2 regions of the Rossellomorea sp. DUT-2 genome follow, and region 2 is predicted to be linked to the other one. Evidence: a T-box and tRNA genes for the amino acid it is inferred to sense, from the RefSeq annotation. Region 2 holds a T-box; the other holds one or more tRNA genes.
What was found. A T-box is a leader RNA that pairs with one kind of tRNA and senses whether it is charged. The one in region 2 lies ahead of ACOSV2_RS09865 (valine--tRNA ligase), so its partner is inferred to be a tRNA-Val.
Positions count from the first base shown of each region.

Region 1: it encodes a tRNA-Val, which carries the amino acid that the T-box ahead of ACOSV2_RS09865 (valine--tRNA ligase) is inferred to sense. The anticodon was not compared.

Region 1 is NZ_JBQPEO010000005.1:313,706-319,971, forward strand. Features, by position in the region: gene ACOSV2_RS19365 (pullulanase) at 1-188, shown strand, start outside; gene ACOSV2_RS19370 (DUF5658 family protein) at 575-877, shown strand; gene ACOSV2_RS19375 (hypothetical protein) at 1,020-3,062, opposite strand; tRNA gene ACOSV2_RS19380 (tRNA-Glu) at 3,586-3,660, shown strand; tRNA gene ACOSV2_RS19385 (tRNA-Val) at 3,665-3,740, shown strand; tRNA gene ACOSV2_RS19390 (tRNA-Thr) at 3,758-3,833, shown strand; tRNA gene ACOSV2_RS19395 (tRNA-Lys) at 3,866-3,941, shown strand; tRNA gene ACOSV2_RS19400 (tRNA-Leu) at 3,977-4,061, shown strand; tRNA gene ACOSV2_RS19405 (tRNA-Gly) at 4,071-4,145, shown strand; tRNA gene ACOSV2_RS19410 (tRNA-Leu) at 4,151-4,239, shown strand; tRNA gene ACOSV2_RS19415 (tRNA-Arg) at 4,266-4,342, shown strand; tRNA gene ACOSV2_RS19420 (tRNA-Pro) at 4,348-4,424, shown strand; tRNA gene ACOSV2_RS19425 (tRNA-Ala) at 4,433-4,508, shown strand; tRNA gene ACOSV2_RS19430 (tRNA-Met) at 4,584-4,657, shown strand; tRNA gene ACOSV2_RS19435 (tRNA-Ile) at 4,686-4,759, shown strand; tRNA gene ACOSV2_RS19440 (tRNA-Ser) at 4,768-4,860, shown strand; tRNA gene ACOSV2_RS19445 (tRNA-Met) at 4,897-4,970, shown strand; tRNA gene ACOSV2_RS19450 (tRNA-Asp) at 5,106-5,182, shown strand; tRNA gene ACOSV2_RS19455 (tRNA-Phe) at 5,244-5,319, shown strand; tRNA gene ACOSV2_RS19460 (tRNA-Tyr) at 5,356-5,439, shown strand; tRNA gene ACOSV2_RS19465 (tRNA-Trp) at 5,465-5,538, shown strand; tRNA gene ACOSV2_RS19470 (tRNA-His) at 5,556-5,628, shown strand; tRNA gene ACOSV2_RS19475 (tRNA-Gln) at 5,637-5,711, shown strand; tRNA gene ACOSV2_RS19480 (tRNA-Cys) at 5,714-5,787, shown strand; tRNA gene ACOSV2_RS19485 (tRNA-Gly) at 5,797-5,870, shown strand; tRNA gene ACOSV2_RS19490 (tRNA-Ile) at 5,881-5,957, shown strand; tRNA gene ACOSV2_RS19495 (tRNA-Asn) at 5,967-6,041, shown strand.
Region 2 is NZ_JBQPEO010000002.1:799,153-805,418, forward strand. Features, by position in the region: gene ACOSV2_RS09855 (sensor domain-containing diguanylate cyclase) at 1-428, opposite strand, end outside; gene ACOSV2_RS09860 (bifunctional folylpolyglutamate synthase/dihydrofolate synthase) at 538-1,845, opposite strand; gene ACOSV2_RS09865 (valine--tRNA ligase) at 1,988-4,639, opposite strand; T-box leader at 4,711-4,938, opposite strand; gene ACOSV2_RS09870 (hypothetical protein) at 5,103-5,291, shown strand; gene ysxE (spore coat protein YsxE) at 5,328-6,266, opposite strand, start outside.

The DNA.
Region 1 (6,266 bases), on a different contig from region 2:
CACGTACTCTATCGGTGGGTGACTATGACTTCTCTAAAGGGAAGGTTGTAGTAGACAACGACGAAGCGGGGACGAAGCCTGTTTCCAAGAAGTCCGGATTTACATTGAAGAAAGATACTTTGACTTTGGATCCTTTGACTACTGTTGTGATTAAGGTGGATGAGAAGGGGAAGAAAAAGAAGCGATAGTATTATAGAACTGGATAAAAACAAACAACCTCAACCCTGAGAAAAAGGGTTGGGGTTTTGTTTAGGATTGAGCCTATTAAAAAAGAGGTAAAGTATTGCAGAAAGAAGAAGCTAGCCAGTGTCATTTTAAACAAACGTATGATTGATTGCTGAATCTTTATAAGTAATGGCACATAATCAACTTAATAAACGTTTGTTTAATATTGAAAATACCTTAGCAACGGAAGGGAACATCGACACGATGGTTATTTTAAAATCTTAACCATTGAAGTTCTTTATAACGTATTTATTACCTCGTAATAATCGGTTCTCTGTAATATAATAGATTTATCAGTTCTTAAAAAAGAACAAAAATAACTTGTATGATGAACAGGGGAATCCATTCCATGAGGCAACTACTTCTTTACATCGCAATTCTAAACCTCCTAGATGCATCTCTGACCATGTATGGCTTACATTTCGATTACATCACAGAAGCCAATCCTCTTATGAATAATCTTTACTTCACCAGTCCCTGGTTATTTCTACTATTGAAATGTGTACTTTCTCTATCCTTACTTATTCTTTTATACAAACTCAATCTGGATAAAAGGTCTTCCAATGTTTTACTCAGTGTTTCAGTCATTGCGGCAGTCTCTTATAGTATTACCTGTATGATGCATGGTTATTGGCTAATGGAGATTATCTGAACTAAAGGGCGGAGATGGCTAAAACGTCTCATTCACATAAGGGCAAATGGCTATGTACTTTCTCTTCTATTTTGTAGTAGCTTGATAGCCAAAAAGAAGAGAGTGATTTAGTCGACCGGACAAGTGGAGAGGCGTTTTGTCCCTATGTGATGACCCTGGACAAAGGACCAGTCCCTCCGTATATGAACAATTCGATATTATTATTGGTTTCAATAATCGAAGTATCGTTTATACGCTTGTAACGAATACTTTCCTTCCACACATAGTCAGAAAGAACGCTGCTTTCCTGTTCCTCCCGAAATAAATCAAACTGGTGATTACAGTAGCGGTAGATTGTCTGGTCGGTCCTTTGTTTGGCATTCAAGCCAATGATGAATTTCATGATGGCGCCCCAAAACCCTGTGTAGCTCATATTCTTGATCGGGCTGCTTGTAAACTGATGAATCGTAAGGGTTCGGCCATCTCGAAACGTAATATCAGATGTGACGGACGAAGCCGAATGCACATCTCCAGATAAGATGATGCAGTCACTTGGGTTCCAAGCTGATACCTGATGAAGGAAGTTGCTAAAGCCTTTCCCATTGTATTTCCATGCTTCTAAATCAAAATCGCTCTGCACAGGTAAACCATACGTCCTGAGTGGAAGCATGTAGTCATGTAGAAAGTTTTCAATTAATCCGATTCCATAAAGAGGGGCAGGGGATACAAGGATTAAGGGCTCACCTTCATTCCAACCAGACGCGGTCAGTTTAATTGAAACCCCGTTCCATCCCTCCTGATCAATAAGGTTTGGACTATATCTTTCCTCATCTATCCGTTTTCCAACTTTCACAGGCTTGGGTTTATTTACATAACCACGCTGGGTTCTTGTATCAAGAAATACGGCCTTTGGTGCAGTGGGAGCAGTATAATGCCAAGAATCATAGTTCCATAGAGAATGTACCCAGTTGGAGTGGGGAAGTGACCCAGGGTGAAAAGAGTCAAAGTAGGTTTGCATGGTTTGACCGAAATGGGTAAACGTATCCGGTTCATTGCCCCAGCCTTGAAAAAGCCAATAAGATACCAAGCCGTTACTAATGACATGTCTCCCTAAAGGAGCGTTCCAAACGCTCGTTTTCCAATCCTGTGTCAAATTCCAATCATCTGTTATATCGTGGTCATCAAACATCATATAGGTCGGTGTATTGGCCAATACTCTTCTGACAGAATACAAAGCTTCCTCCACTTTAGCCAGTTCTCTCATCTGCTTTTGATAGCGCTCTTCAAGCTGGTGACATTCCGTTTTATGCTCTTTGCTTTGACAATCCTTAAAAGCAAAATAGACTTCATTCTTATCCACTGCTGCTTGAAAGGTTTCTAACATCCCTTCCTTATGTGCGAGTTCCCATAATGAGGGACTCCAAGACAAAATATACATGGCTGCATAGTCACTGAAGCTTAACAGATGATTTGCAGCTTTTCTGGAAGTGAATTTGCAAAAGTGTTCCGTAATATATTGCCTGCCATTGATCTGCTTAATTCCCTGCTTAAAAGAACCTTCTTTTAAGCGTGGTTCAATGGAACCAAGGTCTTCTTCTTGTCCCACCAGTTCTTTACCGAACCTTGTGATGATCTTAAATAGGGGATCTGCTACATCATCGGCATATATTTGATCTCCCATTAAAAATAGAGAGGATGGTCTATCGGCATTATTGAAAGTTGACGCAATGGTTTTATCCGCTTGAACCAATACATCTGTTCCAACACCGTGCAGCTTTCGACAGGATCCGTATAGAATATTCGATGTATTTCCTTCGTTCATATAAAAGGTTGGGTATGCGAGATTTTCGTAGACAATCGAGTGTGGATGAGTGGGGGAAAGTAAGTCAAAGCTGCCGAGGTCCAGTGTTTCCACACTATTTTCAAACAATAAATTGTATCCCAGTAATTTATTTGTAGGGAAAGATCCGGCTTGTGGAGATATGTTAATTAAACTTATATATAAATTCCTTCCGGCTTGTACCGTTTTCGTCTTAGTTTCACAGGCTATGCTCATATAGTCAAAACATTGTGATTCGTTACCCTGTTTTATCTTGAATAACTCCGCTTTAATATCATATGGCTTGCTCAATGCAATCCAAATAAAAGCTTGTGCAGGTTCCACCCGACGAACAATCGGCCCACACAAAATCGTTGGAAGCTCCATGAATCCATCACCCCATTCTTAATCTATTACTATCGTATTCAACTCCTAATGACAATGTGTAAACAAGCTTAAACCCGAAAAGAGGTCCGTCCCTCATCGCATTAAAGCGATGAGGGACGGACCTCTTTTATGAAATTATTGGGTGCGTTCAAAGTTAAATTTGAAAACCGGAATTGATTCTATTAATTAATGAAGAAGAATAGAGGGGTGGGGGTTAATCTCGTTTGCAAATAGTTTATATTTGACGATGCAGTGATACTTTACTGAATTCTTCAATATGGGAAGAGCAGGAAGATCCTGTAGTTATTTAAAAGAATTAGAAAAACAACACCATTATGGAAGGATTATTGAATTTACTATTGATATAAGATTTGAAAATGTGGTATATTCTTTTTCGGCTCACAAAAATGTTAAGGTGAGTAAGTCGAAAAAATTTTTCGTTTTTTAGTTATTTAGAAGTTGACTTCTGCGAAATTAATTGATATAGTTATACATGTCCTTAAGTGGGACGCTTTAAAAATATGGCCCATTGGTCAAGTGGTTAAGACACCGCCCTTTCACGGCGGTAACACGGGTTCGAATCCCGTATGGGTCACCAATTTGGAGGATTAGCTCAGCTGGGAGAGCATCTGCCTTACAAGCAGAGGGTCGGCGGTTCGATCCCGTCATCCTCCACCATTTTTTATAATCAATATGCCGGTGTAGCTCAACTGGTAGAGCAACTGACTTGTAATCAGTAGGTTGGGGGTTCAAGTCCTCTTGCCGGCACCATTGTTTTTTATTTTGTTTCATTTTTATATTGTGAGCCATTAGCTCAGTTGGTAGAGCATCTGACTTTTAATCAGAGGGTCGAAGGTTCGAATCCTTCATGGCTCACCATTGATTTTTGTGGAAGCAAAATATCAATCATAGATGCGGGTGTGGCGGAATTGGCAGACGCACCAGACTTAGGATCTGGCGCCGCAAGGCGTGGGGGTTCAAGTCCCTTCACCCGCACCATTATATTTCGCGGAAGTAGTTCAGTGGTAGAACACCACCTTGCCAAGGTGGGGGTCGCGGGTTCGAATCCCGTCTTCCGCTCCAAACTAGCCGGGGTGGCGGAACTGGCAGACGCACAGGACTTAAAATCCTGCGGTAGGTGACTACCGTACCGGTTCGATTCCGGTCCTCGGCACCATTGTTTCTTATAAAATGAATTGTTTAGCGCCCGTAGCTCAATTGGATAGAGCGTTTGACTACGGATCAAAAGGTTAGGGGTTCGACTCCTCTCGGGCGCGCCATATATCGGGAAGTAGCTCAGCTTGGTAGAGCACTTGGTTTGGGACCAAGGGGTCGCAGGTTCGAATCCTGTCTTCCCGACCACTTCTTTTGGGGCCTTAGCTCAGCTGGGAGAGCGCCTGCTTTGCACGCAGGAGGTCAGCGGTTCGATCCCGCTAGGCTCCACCAAGTTTTTTACGAAAGTAAATAAACTTCATTGAATCTTACTTAATCAAGATTCAGATTGAATAGTAAACGTTTCGTGGCGGTGTAGCTCAGCTGGCTAGAGCGTACGGTTCATACCCGTGAGGTCGGGGGTTCGATCCCCTCCGCCGCTATTACTAAATACATGACGCACGATTATAAGGACCCTTAGCTCAGTTGGTTAGAGCAGACGGCTCATAACCGTCCGGTCGTAGGTTCGAGTCCTACAGGGTCCATTATACAGGGAGGAATACCCAAGTCCGGCTGAAGGGATCGGTCTTGAAAACCGACAGGGGTGTAACAGCCCGCGGGGGTTCGAATCCCCCTTCCTCCTCCATAATTCCTTTCGTGGGAAATTTCATACTTATATCGTCGCGGGGTGGAGCAGTTCGGTAGCTCGTCGGGCTCATAACCCGAAGGTCGCAGGTTCAAATCCTGTCCCCGCAATACCATTTTGACTTAGGATAGGATATCCCTTGAAGAGTCACGCATGGATAGTTATTTTGACTGTCGTCAAGGTAATGAAATCTATTTTGCTTGCGCAAATAATGAAAGTTATTTTGACTATCGTCAAAAAACTCTGGTCCGGTAGTTCAGTTGGTTAGAATGCCTGCCTGTCACGCAGGAGGTCGCGGGTTCGAGTCCCGTCCGGACCGCCATTTTCAATTACTTAGTAATAGGGAAGTTGATCATTTGAAAATTTAATCTTCTATATAATATGGCTCAGTAGCTCAGTTGGTAGAGCAATGGACTGAAAATCCATGTGTCGGCGGTTCGATTCCGTCCTGAGCCACCATTTATACTTAAGAATCTTTAAGTATTTATTTTATTTGGAGGGGTAGCGAAGTGGCTAAACGCGGCGGACTGTAAATCCGCTCCTTCGGGTTCGGCAGTTCGAATCTGCCCCCCTCCACCATTTTTAACAAAACTCTCTATTATATAGGGGCATAGTTTAACGGTAGAACGAAGGTCTCCAAAACCTTTGGTGTGGGTTCGATTCCTACTGCCCCTGCCAAAGATATGTTAAGCATGGCGATTGTGGCGAAGTGGTTAACGCACCTGATTGTGGTTCAGGCATTCGTGGGTTCGATTCCCATCAGTCGCCCTTTATATTGGGCTATAGCCAAGCGGTAAGGCATCGCACTTTGACTGCGACATGCGTTGGTTCGAATCCAGCTAGCCCAGCCAACGGCGGCATAGCCAAGTGGTAAGGCAGAGGTCTGCAAAACCTTTATCACCGGTTCAAATCCGGTTGCCGCCTCCAATTCTTCATGCGGGTGTAGTTTAGTGGTAAAACCTCAGCCTTCCAAGCTGATGATGAGGGTTCGATTCCCTTCACCCGCTCCAATTTTTTAATGGGCCTATAGCTCAGCTGGTTAGAGCGCACGCCTGATAAGCGTGAGGTCGGTGGTTCGAGTCCACTTAGGCCCACCATTTCATTATTCCGCAGTAGCTCAGTGGTAGAGCTATCGGCTGTTAACCGATCGGTCGCAAGTTCGAATCTTGCCTGCGGAGCCATTTTCTTCATTATAGAAGGTGGAGAGGTTCTCAATATTTTTTTTGAGGAAGTTTTAAAAAGAAGTTGACTTCTGCGAAGTTAACTGGTAAAGTATTATTTGTTGCCACAAACGGCTAACAAAACACGATGAACTTGATCATAACAATTTCAAAAAAAGTTATTGACATCAAATGATTGATCGTGTAACATAGTAAGGGTCGCTTCGAGAGAAGCACTTACTCATT
Region 2 (6,266 bases):
AGGATTAATTGACTGATATCTCTTAAACCGACTTCTCCACCGAATAAAAAATAGACCAGACCGCTGACTAATGAAACGATATAGAACATGACAGAATTCAAGGGGATTCTATGCCAATCATTTTTGGTCAATTGAAGCCGTATGAGCAATGGAATGATAGAGAACTGCATGAGGATGATCTCAACAAATAAACCATACTTTATAAACCCTACTAGGGTCACCCACTGGATGAAGAAGATGGTCGCACCATTTATCACAATGGGCATAAGCGGGATAAAAGTAGCGAAAGCCACCAATGTTAATAGCTCTAACTCATTTCCTGCAATATTCTCAGGAGGATAGTATTGATAGGTCATATACAAACCAGCAGGTACAACGGCCAGCCAGGTCAGTAATATGTACAGCTTCTTTTTTACTGATAACGTCATATCTATCCCCCATAGGTCCACAATTAATTTAATATAGTTCGATCATACTATACTAGTTAAATAGTCACAAGTTTAAGAATATTTTATCAAAGCAGTCCAATAAAGTCACTTACTTTTTTCTGTAATTTTCCAGGTGGTCCAGCAGAAATGGTTTAACCTCGGATAAAAAGTATAGTGAACCTGTTATTAACAGGATATCTTCTTCTTTCATGCCTTGAACTTTTTCAGGAAGGTAGTCTCTCCATTGGTGAACTTTCATCTTATCGGGATGGGAAGATAGTTCATAAAGCTCTTCAACTGACGCGACTCGTGGAAAGTCAAAGGTCGTGAATCCAATTGTCTCCACCGCTTCTTCCAATGTCGAGATCATCGGTTTTAATTCTTTGTCGTGTAGTGCTGAAAAGAGAACCGTTACCCTTTTATTGATGAATCGATCGTTTATGGTTTTCACCAAGGCTTGTACCCCTTCAGGATTATGGGCCCCATCAATATAAATCCCGGGATTGTATGATATAGCTTCCATTCTGCCTGGCCATGATGCCTTCTTTAGTCCCGCTTTAATATGGGGACTTGCTATTTTATGCTGTGCACTAAGAAGCTCTGTCACTTTAATGGCAATTGCTGCATTATTGATTTGGTGTGCACCGATCATGGAAAGCACATACGTTTCATTTTGAACAGGAGACGTGTATTGGAATCTCTCCCCTTTTTCGAGTAAGGCTTGACGTTCCACCGAAAAATCCTCTCCAAGTTCAAACAGGTCACTACCCATTTCCAGCGCTTTCTGTCTTATCACTTCGGCTGCTTCTTTCTGGTGAACCCCTGATATGACAGGAACAGAACGTTTGATGATCCCGGCTTTCTCAAAGGCTATGTCTTCTAATCTGCTTCCCAGAAATTGCATATGATCCAGACCGATGCTCGTTATGACTGAAACCATCGGTGTGATGACATTCGTCGAATCAAGTCTTCCTCCAAGCCCTACCTCATAAAGGACGAGATCGACAGGATGCATTTCGGCAAAGTAATAAAAGCTCATGGCTGTTATGACTTCGAATTCAGAGGGGGTTCCCCATTCAGAATGCTCCATGCTTTCGGCAATGGGCTTAATTTTTTCCACAAGAAGAGTTATTTCTTCATCAGAAACAGGTTCTCCATCAATGCTGATCCTCTCATTAAACCGTTCAAAATATGGTGAAGTAAAGGTGCCTACTGAATACCCTGATTCCTGTAGTATATTTCTCAAATAGGTTACAGTGGATCCCTTTCCGTTTGTTCCCCCGATATGAACGATTTGGAGCTTTTCATGAGGATTCCCTAGCTTCTCTAACAAGTACTGCATTCTCTCCAGACCCGGCTTGATTCCAAGTCTGAGTCTTGAGTGTATCCATCCAACGGCCTTTTCATAGGTTAACAATTTTAATCACTCCCCTTAAGGTTTCATTAGAAAGAGGGCTCAGGTCGGGGAAGATTGCCGGAGAGAAAACCTTCTTGCATCCCCTCAACCTTGACAATCAGACCCGATTCTAAAGCCCTCTTCTTATCCTCTGTTCAAAAGATTATAGTGATTTAAGCTCTTCGATTCTTGCTTTCACCGTCGCTTGTTTCTCTAAATAATCTTTTTCTTTTGCTTTTTCCTCATCTACTACATTTTGAGGAGCCTTGCTCACAAATTTTTCGTTGTTTAATTTGCCTTGAACCCGGGAAACTTCTTTCGTCCATTTCTCCAGTTCTTTTTGAAGACGGGCAATTTCTTCTTCGATGTTGATTAATCCTTCTAATGGAAGGAATAAGTCTACACCTGTTACAACCGCCGTCATCGCTTTATCCGGTGTAACTAAATCTGTACCCATTTCCAGCTTCTCTGGATTACAGAATTTTCCAATATATGCTTTGTTCTTCTCGATGATCGTGAGGGTGTGTGCATCTTTTGCCTTCAGCATCAAGTTGATTTGCTTACTCATCGGGGTGTTTACCTCTGCACGGACATTCCGTACGGCACGAATGATATCAACGAGCAGCTTCATCTCTTCTGCTGCCCCTTGGTCTGTCAATTCATCTTGAACCGTCGGCCATGCAGCTACTGTAATGGATTCGCCTTGATGCGGCAAGTTCTGCCATATTTCCTCGGTAATAAACGGCATGAATGGGTGTAGTAGTCTCATTGTGTTGTCGAGTACATAGGCCAAAATCGAACGGGTCGTTTTCTTAGCAGCTTCGTCCTCGCCATACAGAGGCAATTTCGCCATCTCGATATACCAATCACAGAAGTCATCCCAGATGAAGTTGTAAAGAACGCGTCCCACTTCACCAAATTCATAACGATCGGCTAATCGTGTCACGGTTTCGATCGTTTCATTTAAACGGGTAAGGATCCATTTATCCGCAACGGATTTTTCACCTGATAAATCGATCTCGTCGTATGTCATACCATCCATATTCATAAGGGCGAAACGGGATGCATTCCAAATCTTATTCGCAAAGTTCCAAACAGATTCTACTTTCTCAAAGGAGAAACGAAGATCCTGCCCGGGTGAGCTGCCTGTAGATAGGAAGTAACGAAGGGAATCGGCACCGTACTTTTCGATGACATCCATCGGATCTACACCATTACCTAATGACTTACTCATCTTGCGTCCATCTGCATCCCGAACCAGTCCGTGAATCAGTACGTCTTTAAATGGACGTTCTCCTGTGAACTCCAGTCCTTGGAAGATCATGCGCGATACCCAGAAACCGATGATATCGTAGCCGGTCACGAGTGTATTCGTTGGATAATAGCGTTTAAAGTCCTCTGCATCCAGATCCGGCCAGCCCATTGTTGAAAACGGCCATAGAGCTGAACTGAACCATGTATCCAGTACATCCTCTTCCTGGGTCCAGTTCTCAATGTCTTCCGGTGCTTCGTTGTTTACATAGATTTCGCCTGTTTCTTTATGATACCAGGCCGGGATGCGATGTCCCCACCAAAGCTGACGGGAAATACACCAGTCACGCGTGTTTTCCATCCAGCGCAGGTAAGACGTTTCAAAGCGATCAGGTACAAAGTTGACCTTGTTTTCATCCTGCTGAAGTTTCACCGCTTCCTCTGCCAGAGGATCCATCTTAACGAACCACTGAGTCGAAAGATAAGGCTCAACCACCGCTCCACTTCTTTCTGAGTGACCGACTGAATGCATATGCTCTTCAATCTTGAACAGAACTCCTGCTTCTTGAAGGTCCTTCACGATTTCCTTACGACATTGGAAACGATCCATCCCTTGGTATTTATCCGCCTTTTTATTCATGGTTCCGTCTTCGTTCATGACGAGAACACGTTCTAAATTGTGACGGTTTCCGATTTCGAAATCATTCGGGTCATGGGCAGGTGTAATTTTCACTGCACCGGAACCAAATTCCATATCAACGTAGTCATCTCCTACAATCGGAATTTCACGGCCAACGATAGGAAGGGTAACGGTTTTGCCAATTAGATGCTTGTAGCGATCATCTTCCGGGTGAACCGCAACGGCCGTATCTCCAAGCATCGTTTCCGGACGGGTTGTGGCAATTTCAATGTGACCACTTCCATCTGCCAGCGGATATTTCATATGATAGAATGCACCTTGTACATCCTGATGAATGACCTCTATGTCTGAAAGGGCCGTTTTCGTTGCCGGATCCCAGTTGATGATGTATTCACCACGGTAGATTAAGTCTTTTTTATAAAGGTCGATAAATACCTTTTGTACAGCTTCCGATAAGCCCTCGTCCAACGTGAAACGCTCACGGCTATAGTCCAGGCCTAATCCAACCTTAGACCATTGCTGACGGATATGCTCGGCATATTCTTCTTTCCATTTCCATGTTTCTTCTACGAACTTTTCACGACCTAAGTCATAACGTGAAATGCCTTGATTGCGAAGTTTTTCATCCACTTTCGCCTGTGTCGCAATTCCGGCATGGTCCATACCCGGCAGCCATAATACATCGTAACCCTGCATGCGCTTCATTCTTGTCAGGATATCTTGCAGCGTCGTGTCCCAAGCATGACCAAGATGAAGTTTTCCTGTTACGTTCGGAGGAGGAATGACAATTGTGTATGGCTCCTTCTCCTTATCGTTTTTGGCTTCGAAATATTTACCTTCCAGCCACCATTTGTATCTGCCCTGCTCAATGGCATTGGGATCATATTTTGTCGGCATGGATAATTGCTGATCTTGAGTTTCCATTTGTTTTCCTCCTATATTAGTGCTGAATTACTACACTTTTCTAAAAAAAATAAAAAAATCCCCCGTCCTATGAAAAGGACGAAGGATTCCATTCGCGGTACCACCTTTTTTCTCAGGAGAAATAAGCCTCCTGAACTCTCGACGATTATAACGGCTTTTAACCGGCTTCTACTACTCTCATTTCATAGAAACAGCTCTTCAGGCGACCTTCCATTGTCTTAACGTAGAAAATCTCTCAGCTAACGATTTTCCTCTCTGAAAGTAAGGATCAATGTACTCTTCCTGTTCATTGCTTTTCAAGATTATTTATTTACTCATTATAGTATAGGAAAAGATAAACTTTCGTCAATCATTATCGGCAATTTCATCGAAAAATATTCATTTCGCCTATACATAGGCACCATTTTATTCTGTATTCATAAGATAAAGTAGTGAATACACCCAGGAAAGTGAGTGGACGAATATGAAAAAAATCAATCAATATACCATGCAGAAATGGATGGGAAACGCCCGGTTAATATGTAAGCAATTCATCATTCCTTTTACGATCTTTCAAGGGGTCCGGACCATTTTGCTTCCAACCACTTTTGACGTCCTTCTTTTAACTCTTTTTATCGGGATAGGCCTTGCCATTTATTTCGATTGGATATAATGGACTGACGAAATGTGGACTTCGCCAGTCCTTTTTTTATTCTGCCTCGGCCGCCTGCTCCTGTTTCTTTTTTTCCATTTCATCTAAACGCATGACCACGTATTCCGTGTTTTTCAGAAGCCAGTAATGCCGTTGCAGCTTCTTAAGGGATTTCCGTTCATTCCGCTTATCCTTCGGTGTATGAAAATATTTTTCCACCACAGCGATGACAGAGCTTGGGTAAGCTAAATAACTCATGAACAGGAGCCGCTCTTCATTACGCACGGTAAAATGCTGAAAATACGTGGTGAGCCACTCGATGCATTCCTCATAATACTTAGGATAGGTTTTCAAAGTTCTGGACAGAAACGGCAGCAGGTCATGGAAGGGTGAGGCCATCTTTGAGTTCTCAAAGTTATGAAAATACCCCAAGCCTCTTTCGTCGAATAAAAAATGCTCCGTCGATACCTTACCATGTGTAATGACGGTTCTGACCTTTTCAAGCTCCTTCGTTTCCTCATACCATTCATCCAGCATTTTCCGTGAAAATTTCAGTGCTTGGGAAGCGTCCTTATAGTACATGCAATAGTGGAATTGAAAAGGAGACATATACGTTGTCCTTTCACATGCTTCCACATACTCATCGAGAAACTGCTGTTCTTTATCCCACCTGGAAGTCAGCTGCTCGTAATGAGATTCTCTCTCTTCTTTATCAATCTTTACTTCCTGAGAGGAGAGAGTATGAAGTCTTGCCAATTCCCGGAACATTTTCTGATGCTTTTCAAATTGATCTTCCCTTTCCAGGTTCAAGAGCCAGGGCATGACATAGTATAATTGCCCATCATTCCACACCGCATAGCGCCCATCCAATGTCGGGTAGATCGGAACAATCCGGTTATAGCCCCTTTGAAACAACATTTGTACATTCCTGACGAAATCCACTCCAGTTTGGGCGGGTAGCTGCTTCACAGCAAGCGTCCCCTTATTGGAGAATAC